Regions from separate parts of the Micrococcus sp. Mcc89 genome, predicted to be linked through region 2. Evidence: riboswitches for the same ligand, from Rfam matches in the RefSeq annotation. Region 2 holds a riboswitch; each other region holds the start of a gene.
What was found. A riboswitch is a leader RNA that binds a small molecule or an ion and turns the genes downstream of it on or off. The one in region 2 is predicted to bind thiamine pyrophosphate.
Positions count from the first base shown of each region.

Region 1: it holds a riboswitch for thiamine pyrophosphate, as region 2 does, so the genes downstream of both, thiC (phosphomethylpyrimidine synthase ThiC) here and NR072_RS00845 (thiamine ABC transporter substrate binding subunit) in region 2, are expected to answer to the same signal.
Region 3: it holds a riboswitch for thiamine pyrophosphate, as region 2 does, so the genes downstream of both, NR072_RS04460 (FAD-dependent oxidoreductase) here and NR072_RS00845 (thiamine ABC transporter substrate binding subunit) in region 2, are expected to answer to the same signal.

Region 1 is NZ_JALJRI010000030.1:95,926-99,173, forward strand. It holds gene thiC (phosphomethylpyrimidine synthase ThiC) at 1-1,317, opposite strand, end outside; TPP riboswitch at 1,314-1,428, opposite strand; gene NR072_RS04440 (hypothetical protein) at 1,490-2,647, opposite strand; gene thiD (bifunctional hydroxymethylpyrimidine kinase/phosphomethylpyrimidine kinase) at 2,721-3,248, shown strand, end outside.
Region 2 is NZ_JALJRI010000009.1:13,801-17,048, reverse strand. It holds gene NR072_RS00855 (agmatine deiminase family protein) at 1-117, shown strand, start outside; gene NR072_RS00850 (AI-2E family transporter) at 83-1,369, opposite strand; TPP riboswitch at 1,416-1,521, shown strand; gene NR072_RS00845 (thiamine ABC transporter substrate binding subunit) at 1,592-2,656, shown strand; gene NR072_RS00840 (iron ABC transporter permease) at 2,656-3,248, shown strand, end outside.
Region 3 is NZ_JALJRI010000030.1:99,357-102,604, reverse strand. It holds gene NR072_RS04470 (thiazole synthase) at 1-448, opposite strand, end outside; gene thiS (sulfur carrier protein ThiS) at 452-694, opposite strand; gene NR072_RS04460 (FAD-dependent oxidoreductase) at 691-1,860, opposite strand; TPP riboswitch at 1,854-1,984, opposite strand; gene thiE (thiamine phosphate synthase) at 2,006-2,749, shown strand; tRNA gene NR072_RS04450 (tRNA-Arg) at 2,836-2,908, shown strand; gene thiD (bifunctional hydroxymethylpyrimidine kinase/phosphomethylpyrimidine kinase) at 3,105-3,248, opposite strand, start outside.

The DNA.
Region 1 (3,248 bases), on a different contig from region 2:
GATGGCCGAGGTGATGTGGTCGTACGCCGGGGCGATGTCCGTGACGAGGGGGCCGAGCGTGTAGAACGGGGCGCCCTTGCACAGCTCCTGCTGGCGCTCCACGTTCTCCCGCACCAGGTGCAGCGGGATGTGGCCGGGGCCCTCCACCATGACCTGGACGTCGTACGCCCACGCCCGCTCCGTCAGCTCGGCGAGCGTGTCGAGCTCGGCGAACTGGGCGGCGTCGTTGGCGTCCGCCACGGAGCCCGGCCGCAGGCCGTCGCCCAGGGAGAACGCGACGTCGTAGCGCGCGAAGATCTCGCAGAGCTCGTCGTAGTTCTCGTAGAGGAAGTTCTCCTTGTGGTGGCCCAGGCACCAGCCGGCCATGATCGAGCCGCCGCGGGAGACGATGCCGGTCACGCGGTCCGCGGACAGCGGCACGTGGCGCAGCAGCACGCCGGCGTGCACGGTCATGTAGTCCACGCCCTGCTCGCACTGCTCGATCACGGTGTCGCGGAAGATCTCCCAGGTCAGGGCCTGGTGGTCGCCGCCGACCTTCTCGAGGGCCTGGTAGATCGGCACGGTGCCGATCGGCACGGGGGAGTTGCGCAGGATCCACTCGCGGGTGGTGTGGATGTCGTCGCCCGTGGACAGGTCCATCACGGTGTCCGCGCCCCAGCGGGTGGCCCACTGCAGCTTCGAGACCTCCTCGGCGATCGACGACGTCACCGCCGAGTTGCCGATGTTCGCGTTGACCTTCACGGCGAACGCCTTGCCGATGATCATCGGCTCCGACTCGGGGTGGTTCACGTTCGCCGGGATGATGGCGCGGCCGGCCGCGACCTCGGAGCGCACCAGCTCCACGTCCACGCCCTCGCGCAGGGCGACGTAGCGCATCTCCGGGGTGATCTCGCCGCGCCGGGCGTAGTGCATCTGGGTGACGCGCGCGCCCTCCTTGGCGCGCAGCGGGGGGCGGCGCTCGCCGGCCCACTCCTGTGAGGCGGCGCCGCGGCGCACGGCCGAGCGGCCGTCGTCGAGCAGGTCGCGCTCGCGGCCCTCGTACTCCTCGACGTCGCCGCGGGCGCGGATCCACTCGGCGCGCTGGGCCGGCAGGCCGCGCTCGGGCACGGAGCCCGGGCCCATGGTGCGGTAGACGGTCAGGGGCGCGTTGGGCGTGCCGTCGGGGGAGTCGTCCTGGTGGACCTCGGTGACGGGCACGCGGATGCCGTGCTCGGCGTCCTCGAGCCATCCCAGACGGTGCGTGGGGTAGTTCTCCTCGGCGACGACCTCGGCCGTCGACTCGGCTGCGGGCAGGGGGGTGCGCTCGGAAACGGACATGGCCGCTGCTCCTTCTTCCTTCGCCGGAATGACCCGGACAGGTTCAGACGGTCTCCGGGCGGCGTCAGCCCGGTCTCAGCCCCGTGCCGTGGGGCTCCCGTGGGATGCGAGCGACCCTAGCACGTCCCCCGCGGCGCCTCACCGTCCGCCGTCCGGCCATGCGGCCGGGCGCTCAGGCGCGCGCCGCGCGGGCCGCCCGGCGGCGTACCGTGGAGCGCTCGACGATCCACGTCACGACCAGCATCACGATGATGACGAGGCCGGCGTAGCCGAGGACGGGGTAGACGGTGCCCACGAGGTCGGAGAAGCCGACGCTCGAGAGCAGGGTGGCGGCCAGGGCCGTGACGACGGCGATGACCCAGCCCGGCACGCGGCGCATCGAGGACAGCAGGGCGATGCGCTCCACCCCGCCGTACAGGCACGAGACCGCCGTCGTGAACTGCGCCAGCAGCAGGACGACCGTGTACAGCAGGGCGGCCCAGCCGCCGATCATCGCGGCCAGCTCGACCATGGGCAGCTCGGCGCGGCCGATCAGCTGGGCGTGGGCGGTCAGCGCGGCCATCACCGCGCCGGCCATCACCACGAGGCCCAGGGCCCCGAGCCCGGCCCCGGCGACGAGGGAGCGGCCCGACGAGGAGCTCTCCTCGCCGATCGGGGCGAGCACCGCGTAGGCCAGCTGGATGTTGAAGGCCACGTACAGCACGCCCGAGAGCCACCACTGGTTGATCAGCGGGGACGAGGTCACGAGCGCGGCGACGTCGTCCACCGCGGCCCCCGGGTTCGCCAACCCCCACACCGCGACGCCGACGGCGACCACGATGATCAGGGGGACCACCACGGCCTGGACGCGCACGAGGCCCGTGATGCCGGCCAGCACCGAGACCACGCAGACGGTGGCCATCACCAGCGAGCCCACGAGCGAGGGCAGCCCGAACGCGGTGTGCACCGCCGCCCCGGCCCCGGCCAGCATGATCACCAGCGTCCCCAGCAGGGACGTGGTGATGGACAGGTCCGCGAACCAGGTGGGCACGCGCGACGTCGTGGGGTTCACGATCCGGTGGATGTCCGTGGTCCGCAGCTTCTGCGCCAGCCGCAGCACGATCACCGCGAGCAGGAAGAACAGCGCGCCGGCGATCACGAGCGCCCCCGTGCCGCCCCAGAGGCCGAAGCTCACGAAGTACTGCAGGATCTCGTTGCCCGAGGCGTACCCGGCGCCGATGGTGGTGCCGATGAACGTGGCGGCGATCCCGAGCGGGGAGGTCGGCCGCAGCGGCGCCGACTCCTCGGCTCGGCCGGGGTGCGCGGGAGAGCTCTCTGTGACGTGGGACATGCGACTACATTCTCATGGGCGGGATCGGCCCGGCCCGGGCGGCCGATCCGCCCCGACCCGAAGGAGCCCCCGCATGACCTCCGCCGTCCCCCGTGTGCTCAGCATCGCCGGCTCCGACTCCGGCGGCGGCGCCGGTGTCCAGGCCGACCTGAAGACCATCGCCGCGTGGGGCGGCTACGGGATGACCGCGATCACCGCGATCACCGCCCAGAACACGCAGGGCGTGCAGGCCGTCCACCCGCTGCCGGTGGACGTGGTGCGCGCCCAGCTCGACTCGGTCGCCGCCGACATCGCCGTGGACGTCGTGAAGATCGGCATGCTCGGCACGGTGGAGCTCATGCGGGCCGTCGCCGGCTGGCTCGAGGAGACCCGGCCCGCCGTCGTCGTGCTGGACCCGGTCATGGTGGCCTCGAGCGGGGACGCCCTCACCGCGGTGGGCGACGACGACGGGCGCGCCGCGTGGGCCCGGCTGCTGCGGGTGGCGCACCTGGTGACACCCAACCTGCCCGAGCTGGCCCGGCTGACCGGGCGGGACGCGACGGACTGGGACGCCGCCCTCGACGCGGCGCGGGGCCTGGCCGCCGAGCACGGGGTGACGGTG
Region 2 (3,248 bases):
GCCGCCGCGTGCTCGGCACTGCACCCGGGGCTGCCCCAGCTGTCGTTCCCCGCCCCGCCGCTGCTGCGGCTGGCCGGCGCGCTCAACGACCTGGTGCTGCTCCAGCCCCGCCCGTGACCTCGTCCGCCGCGGGGCCGTCGTCGTCCCCGCCGTCCGCCGGGGCGCGGTCCTCGTCCTTCCCGTGCGCGTCGGACCGCCAGGCCGCCGGGCGCAGCCGTTCCAGGAGCGAGGACTGACGGCGCTCCATGCCCTTCAGGTCCGAGGCGATGAGCGCGTTGATCCAGCGGGCGTTCGGGTCGGCGTCGATCAGCACGGCCTTGGCCAGCAGCGTGCAGGGCAGCGCGAGGATGGCGCCGAGCGGGCCGAGGACCCAGGCCCAGAAGAGCAGGGAGAGGAAGCTGACGGTGGGGATCACGCCGATCGCGTCGCCGGCCACCTTGGGCTGGATCACGGACTGCAGCACGAAGTTCAGCACCGAGTAGCTGACCACCACCCACAGGAAGTCGGACCAGCCGCCCGCCGCCAGGCCCAGGACGGCCGGCGGCAGCAGGCCGATGATGAAGCCGATGTTCGGGATGTAGTTGGTGAGGAAGCTGAGCACGCCCCACACGAGCGCGAGCGGCACGCCGATCAGCATGAGGGCAATCACGTCCAGCACCGCCACGATCAGGCCGAACACCGTGGTGACCACCCAGTAGCGGCGCACGCCCTGGGCGAACTCGACCAGGGCGTGGCCGAACTCGTGGCGGGCGGTGCTGAGCAGGCGGACGCGGCGTTCGACGTCCATCGAGTCCATCGCGAGGAAGAACATGCCCATGATCACGGTGACGAGCAGGCCGAAGACCGCGTAGACGTTCGTGGCGATCTTCGTGATGGCGCTGACGGCCGTCCCGGTCACGGTGCTCATGTCGATCGAGGCCAGCTGCTGGGACACCATGTCCGGGGTCACGCCGCGCTCGTTGAGCCAGTGCGAGACGTCCAGGACGATCTGCTGGAAGCGGTCCGCGTACTTGGGCAGCTCCGCCACCAGCTCGAGGCCGGACCACACCATCATGCCCCCGAACACGGCCATCACCGCGACGACCAGCAGGACGGTGGTGGCGGCCCCGAGCACGGGGTGCAGGCCCCGGCGGATGAGCCAGGCCTGCAGGGGGTAGGCCACGATCACGAGGTTCAGCCCCAGGAAGACGGGCGCCGCGATGGAGGCGATCCCCTGGAAGAACTGCACCACCAGCACCAGGCCCGCGAGCGTCAGGACGATCACCAGCATGCGCGGCCACATGCGGTGGGGGCGGCGGATGTCCCAGTCGGAGGCGGGGCTGGACGAGGCGGGCGGCGGGGTCACCCCCGCGGGCTGTGCGGCGCTCACGCGGGCAGTCTATGCGCGGGCCGGACGGGGTAGGGTCGGGACCAGTCCACATCGACAGGGGAGCGCCCGCGCGGCGCTGAGAGTGCGGTCCGCCGCAGACCCTCGAACCTGCTCCGGTCCGCACCGGCGAAGGAAGTCGAGTCTCCCGGTCGACGTCGTCCCGGGATTCCGGTGGCGGCCTCGTCCCGGCCCCTCTGCCGTCCCAGACAGAGGAGAACCGCCATGTCCCGCACCCCGCACCGCGCCCTCGCCGCCCTCTCGGTGGCCGCCCTCGCCCTCACCGGCTGTTCGGTGTCCGGCTCGTCCGGCGACGGGGCGTCGTCGTCCGCCTCCGGGGCCGGCGGCGAGTCGACGACCGTGACGATCATGACGCACGACTCGTTCAACCTGCCCCAGGAGCTCGTCCAGAAGTTCGAGCAGGAGTCCGGCTACACCCTGAAGACCACGGCCCCCGGCGACGCCGGCAGCGTGGTGAACCAGCTCCTGCTGGCCAAGGACGAGCCCACCGTGGACGGCGTCTACGGCGTGGAGGACCACTCGGCGCACCGCCTCGTCCGCGAGGGCGTCGTCGCCGCCTACACCCCGAAGGACCTGCCCGCCTCCGTGCAGGACCGGATGGTGGAGGACCGCATGACCCCGGTGGACCAGGGCCAGGTGTGCTTCAACACGGATCCGGCGTGGTTCACCGCCCACGACGTCGAGGCCCCCACCTCGATCGACCAGCTCGACGACCCCGAGTACGCGAAGCTGACGGTCGCCACCTCCCCCGTGGCCTCCTCCCCCGGCCTGGCGCTGCTCGCGGCCACCACGGAGAAGTACGGCGACGACGGCTGGCGGGACTGGTGGCAGGGCCTGATGGAGCACGGCGGCAAGGTCGCCGACAGCTGGTCCGACGCCTACAACTCGGACTTCTCCGGCGGCGAGGGCAAGGGTCAGTTCCCGGTGGTGCTCTCCTACTCCTCCTCCCCCGCGTTCGCCCCCGAGACCGAGGTGATCGAGGACTCCTGCACCCCGCAGGTCGAGTACGCCGGCGTGCTCGAGGGCGCGAAGAACCCCGAGGGCGCGCAGGCGTTCGTGGACTTCATGCTCACCGAGGAGGTCCAGTCCGCCCTGCCCGAGTCGATGTACATGTACCCGATCGACGAGTCGGTGCAGCTGCCCGAGGAATGGGCGCAGAACGCGCCGCTCGTCGAGGACGCCATCACCCCGGACCCCGCCCGCATCGACGAGCGCCGCGAGGACCTGCTGAAGGAGTGGACCGCCCTGGCCGAGGCCTCCCGGCGCTGATGTCCGCGCTCACCGAGGTCGCGGCCCCCGGCACGGACCTGCCGCGCCGGCGGGCGCGCGGCCGGGGGGACGGGCTCAGCCCGTGGTGGCTGGTGGCCGCCGTCCTGCCGGTCGCCTTCCTGCTCGTCTTCTTCGCGTGGCCCGTGGCGGCCATGCTCTGGCGCGGGATCGGCGGCGACGCCGACGCGTTCACCGGCGCCGTGGACCTCACCGCCTTCGGGGAGACCCTCGCCCGCGAACGCACGTGGCGCATCCTCGGCCAGACGCTCGGGATGGCCGCCGCCGGCACGGTGGTCTCGGTGGCGCTCGGCCTGCCGACCGCGTTCGTGCTGCACCGGCGTCGCGTCCCGGGGCGGGCCGTGCTCCGCGCCCTCGTGCTCGTGCCGTTCGTCCTGCCCACGGTGGTGGTCGGCGTCGCGTTCCGCGCCCTGCTCGCCCCCGGCGGACCGCTGGGCTTCACCGGGCTGGACCAGACGACCACCGCCGTCGTGCTGGCCATGGTCTTCTTCAACGTGTCCGTGGTGGTGCGCCAGGTGGGCGCGCTGTGGAACGCGCTGGACCCCCGCCAGACCGAGGCCGCCCGCACCCTGGG
Region 3 (3,248 bases), on a different contig from region 2:
CCATGGCGGGGTCGTCCGAGGTGTAGGCCAGGACGGTGAAGCCGTCGGCGGCGAGCCGCTCGGTGGCCTCGAGGGTCTCGACGACGTCGGGCAGCAGGGTGCGCTCATCGGCGATGACCTCGACCTTCACGAGGTCGGTCTCGAGCGCCTCCCGGCCGAGCCGGGCGGTGAGCACGGCGTCCCGGGCGGTGTAGCAGCCGGCGGTGTTGGGCAGCACGTCGATGCCGAGGCGGTCCAGCAGCGCGACCAGGCCGTCACGGGTGTCCGCGGACCAGCGGCGCAGCGCCACGGTGGTGAGCGTGGTGCCGGAGGCGACGAGGGCGCCCTCGAGGGCGGTCAGGTCGGTGATGCCGCCCGTGCCCATGATGAGCCGGGAGGCCAGGTCGTAGCCGCCGATCCGCAGCGGCGGGATCGCGGGGGCGGCGGGCGGGGTGCGGTGCTCGGCCATCGCTCAGCCCCCCTGCACCGCGGTGACGACGTCGACCTCGTCCCCGGCGGCCAGCTCCCGGGTGGCCCAGGCCGACCGGGGCACGACCTCGCCGCCGACCGCCACGGCCACGCCGAGCCGCCGCCCGTCCGCGGCGGCGCCGTCCTCGCCGATCGCGCGCCCGGTGACGTGCGCGACGACGTCGCGGACGGTGGCCACGGCCAGCTCGGCGGGCTCTCCGTTGAGGGTCAGGGGGAGGGTGCTCATGCGATCTCCTTCAGGCGGGCGTGCAGCAGCTCGAGGATCCGCCCGGCCGCCCAGGGGGCGAGCAGGATCCCGTGACGGTGGAAGCCGGTGGCGACGACGGCGCCCGGAGCCTCGGGCACGGCGAGCACGCGCGGGGCGTCGTCGGGGGTGCCGGGGCGGGCGGCGGTGGTGATCTCGACCAGCTCGCACTCGCGGACGGCGGGCAGGATCGCGGCGGCGTCGGCGAGCAGGTCCAGCACGGCCCCGGCGGAGGTGCCGGCCAGGCCGTCCTCGCGGGCCGAGGCGCCGACCACGAGGGTGCCGTCCGCGCGGGGCACGAGGTAGACCTGGCGCCCGTGGACGAGGCCGCGGACGGTGCGGGTGATCAGGTGCGACTCCCCCGGCAGCAGCTGCTCGGGGCGCACCCGCAGACGCAGCACGTCGCCGTGGACGGGGCGCAGCGGGACCTCGACGGCGGTGGCCGCGCCGCCGATCCCGCGGTGGCCCAGGCCCGCGGCGAGGACCGCGCCGTCGGCGGTGAGGACGCCCCCGTCGGCCAGCGTGAGGCGCACCCCCTCGCCCTCCGGGCCGGCGGCGGTGACGCGTCCGGCCACGAACCGGGCGGCGGGTCCGGCGCCGACCGGGAGCGGGCCGCCGTCGGGTCCGGTCTCGGCGCGCAGGGCGGCGACGCAGGCGGCGGCGAGCCGTCGCGGGTCCACCTGATGGTCGTCCGGGGCGTCGAAGCCGGCGGCCAGGCCCGGGGCCAGGGCGGGCTCGGCGCGGCGCAGCGCGCGGACGGAGACGGGCTCGACCCGGCGACCGAGGATCGAGGCGTGCTCGAGCACGTGGTCCCAGGCGCGGGCGTCCGAGGGGTCCGCGGCCACGATCCAGGCGCCCTGTGCGAGGAAGCCCGTCTCCACATCGGTGAAGGCGGCGAGCAGGTCCACGAGGGCCGGGTAGGCCTCCCAGCCGGCCTGCAGCAGCGGGGCGAGGTCGTCCTGGCTGAACTGGGTCTCGGCGAGCGGCGCGAGCATCCCCGCCGCGGCGTGGGTGGCCCCGGCCACGGCGTGCGGGCGCCCGGCGGCGTCCAGCTCGGGGGCGATCAGGGTGACGGCGTGGCCTGCGGCACGCAGACGCACGGCGGCGGTGAGGCCGATGATCCCGGCCCCGACGACGGCCACGTGCACGGACCGGTCCTCCTCACGGCGGCATGACCCGCATCGAGTGGTGATGGTCGGCCGCGCCGGCGCGGTGCGCCCCTGCGGCCCTCTCAGCCCGGCGTGTGCGGCCCGGGCTCCCATGGAACAGCGGCCAGTCTGCCACAGTGGGCGCATGCACTCCCCCGATCCGCTCCTGATGACCGCGGCCGGCCGCGACGACGGCGGCACCGGCCCCGGCGCGCGCCGCCGCGCCCGCCTCGCCGCCTCCCGGCTGTACGTCTGCACCGACCTGCAGCGGTTCCTGCGCCCGGACGGCACGCTCGACACGGCCGCGTTCGCCGACTTCTGCGCGGCGGCGTTCCGCGGCGGAGTAGACGTGATCCAGGTGCGGGACAAGGCCGTGGACGTGGCGGTCGAGCTGGCCGCGTTCGCCACGCTCGTCCCGCTGGCCCGGGAGCACGGGGCGCTCTCGGCCGCCAACGACCGCGCCGACGTCGCCGCCCTGGCCGGGGTGGACGTGTTCCACACGGGCCAGACCGACCTGACCACCGCGCAGTGCCGCGCCCTGCTGGGCCCGGACGTGGTGCTCGGCCGCTCGTGCCACACCGAGGCGCAGGTGCGCGGCGCCCGCGCGGAGGACGGCCTGGACTACTTCTGCACGGGGCCGGTGTGGGCGACGCCCACGAAGCCGGGCCGGGCCGCCGTCGGACTGGAACTGCCGACCCTCGCCGCACGCCTGGACGCGGAGGACCCGGCGGGGGCGCGGCCGTGGTTCGCCATCGGCGGCGTCGACGCGGACCGGCTGCCCGAGGTCCGCGCGGCCGGGGCGGAACGGATCGTGGTGGTCCGCGCCGTGACGCAGGCCGAGGACCCCGAGGCCGCGGCCCGGACCCTGCGCGCGGGCCTGCCCGGCTGACGCGCCCCGCGGGGAGGTCACGGACGGGCCGTCCTGATGGTGTAGAGTCGACGAGTCCGCAACGCGCTCGACGCGTCGCGACCCCCGCCTCCGTAGCTCAGGGGATAGAGCGTCTGCCTCCGGAGCAGAAGGCCGCAGGTTCGAATCCTGCCGGGGGCACGAGCGAACAGAGCCGGACCCCCGTGGCGACACGGTGGTCCGGCTCTTCTGGGTTCTGCGGACCCGGACGCTCGAGCGGAGCGGGAGGTCCGGGTCACCGGCATTCGAGGCGGGAAATCGACCTCATGGGACGTCCCGAGGTGCGTATTCGCCGGATTTCCCGCCTCGAACGTGTCGAAGCCCGGAGGTCCCGCCCTCAGCCCCGCTGCGCATGACCGTGGTCGACGGGCCCGTGCCACGTCGGCCGCGAGGCGTCCCCGACCGCGAGCGCCTCCCCCGCCCGCATCGCGTCGGCCAGCCACGGCTTGGCCCGCTCGAGTGCGTCCTCCCAGCTCAGGCC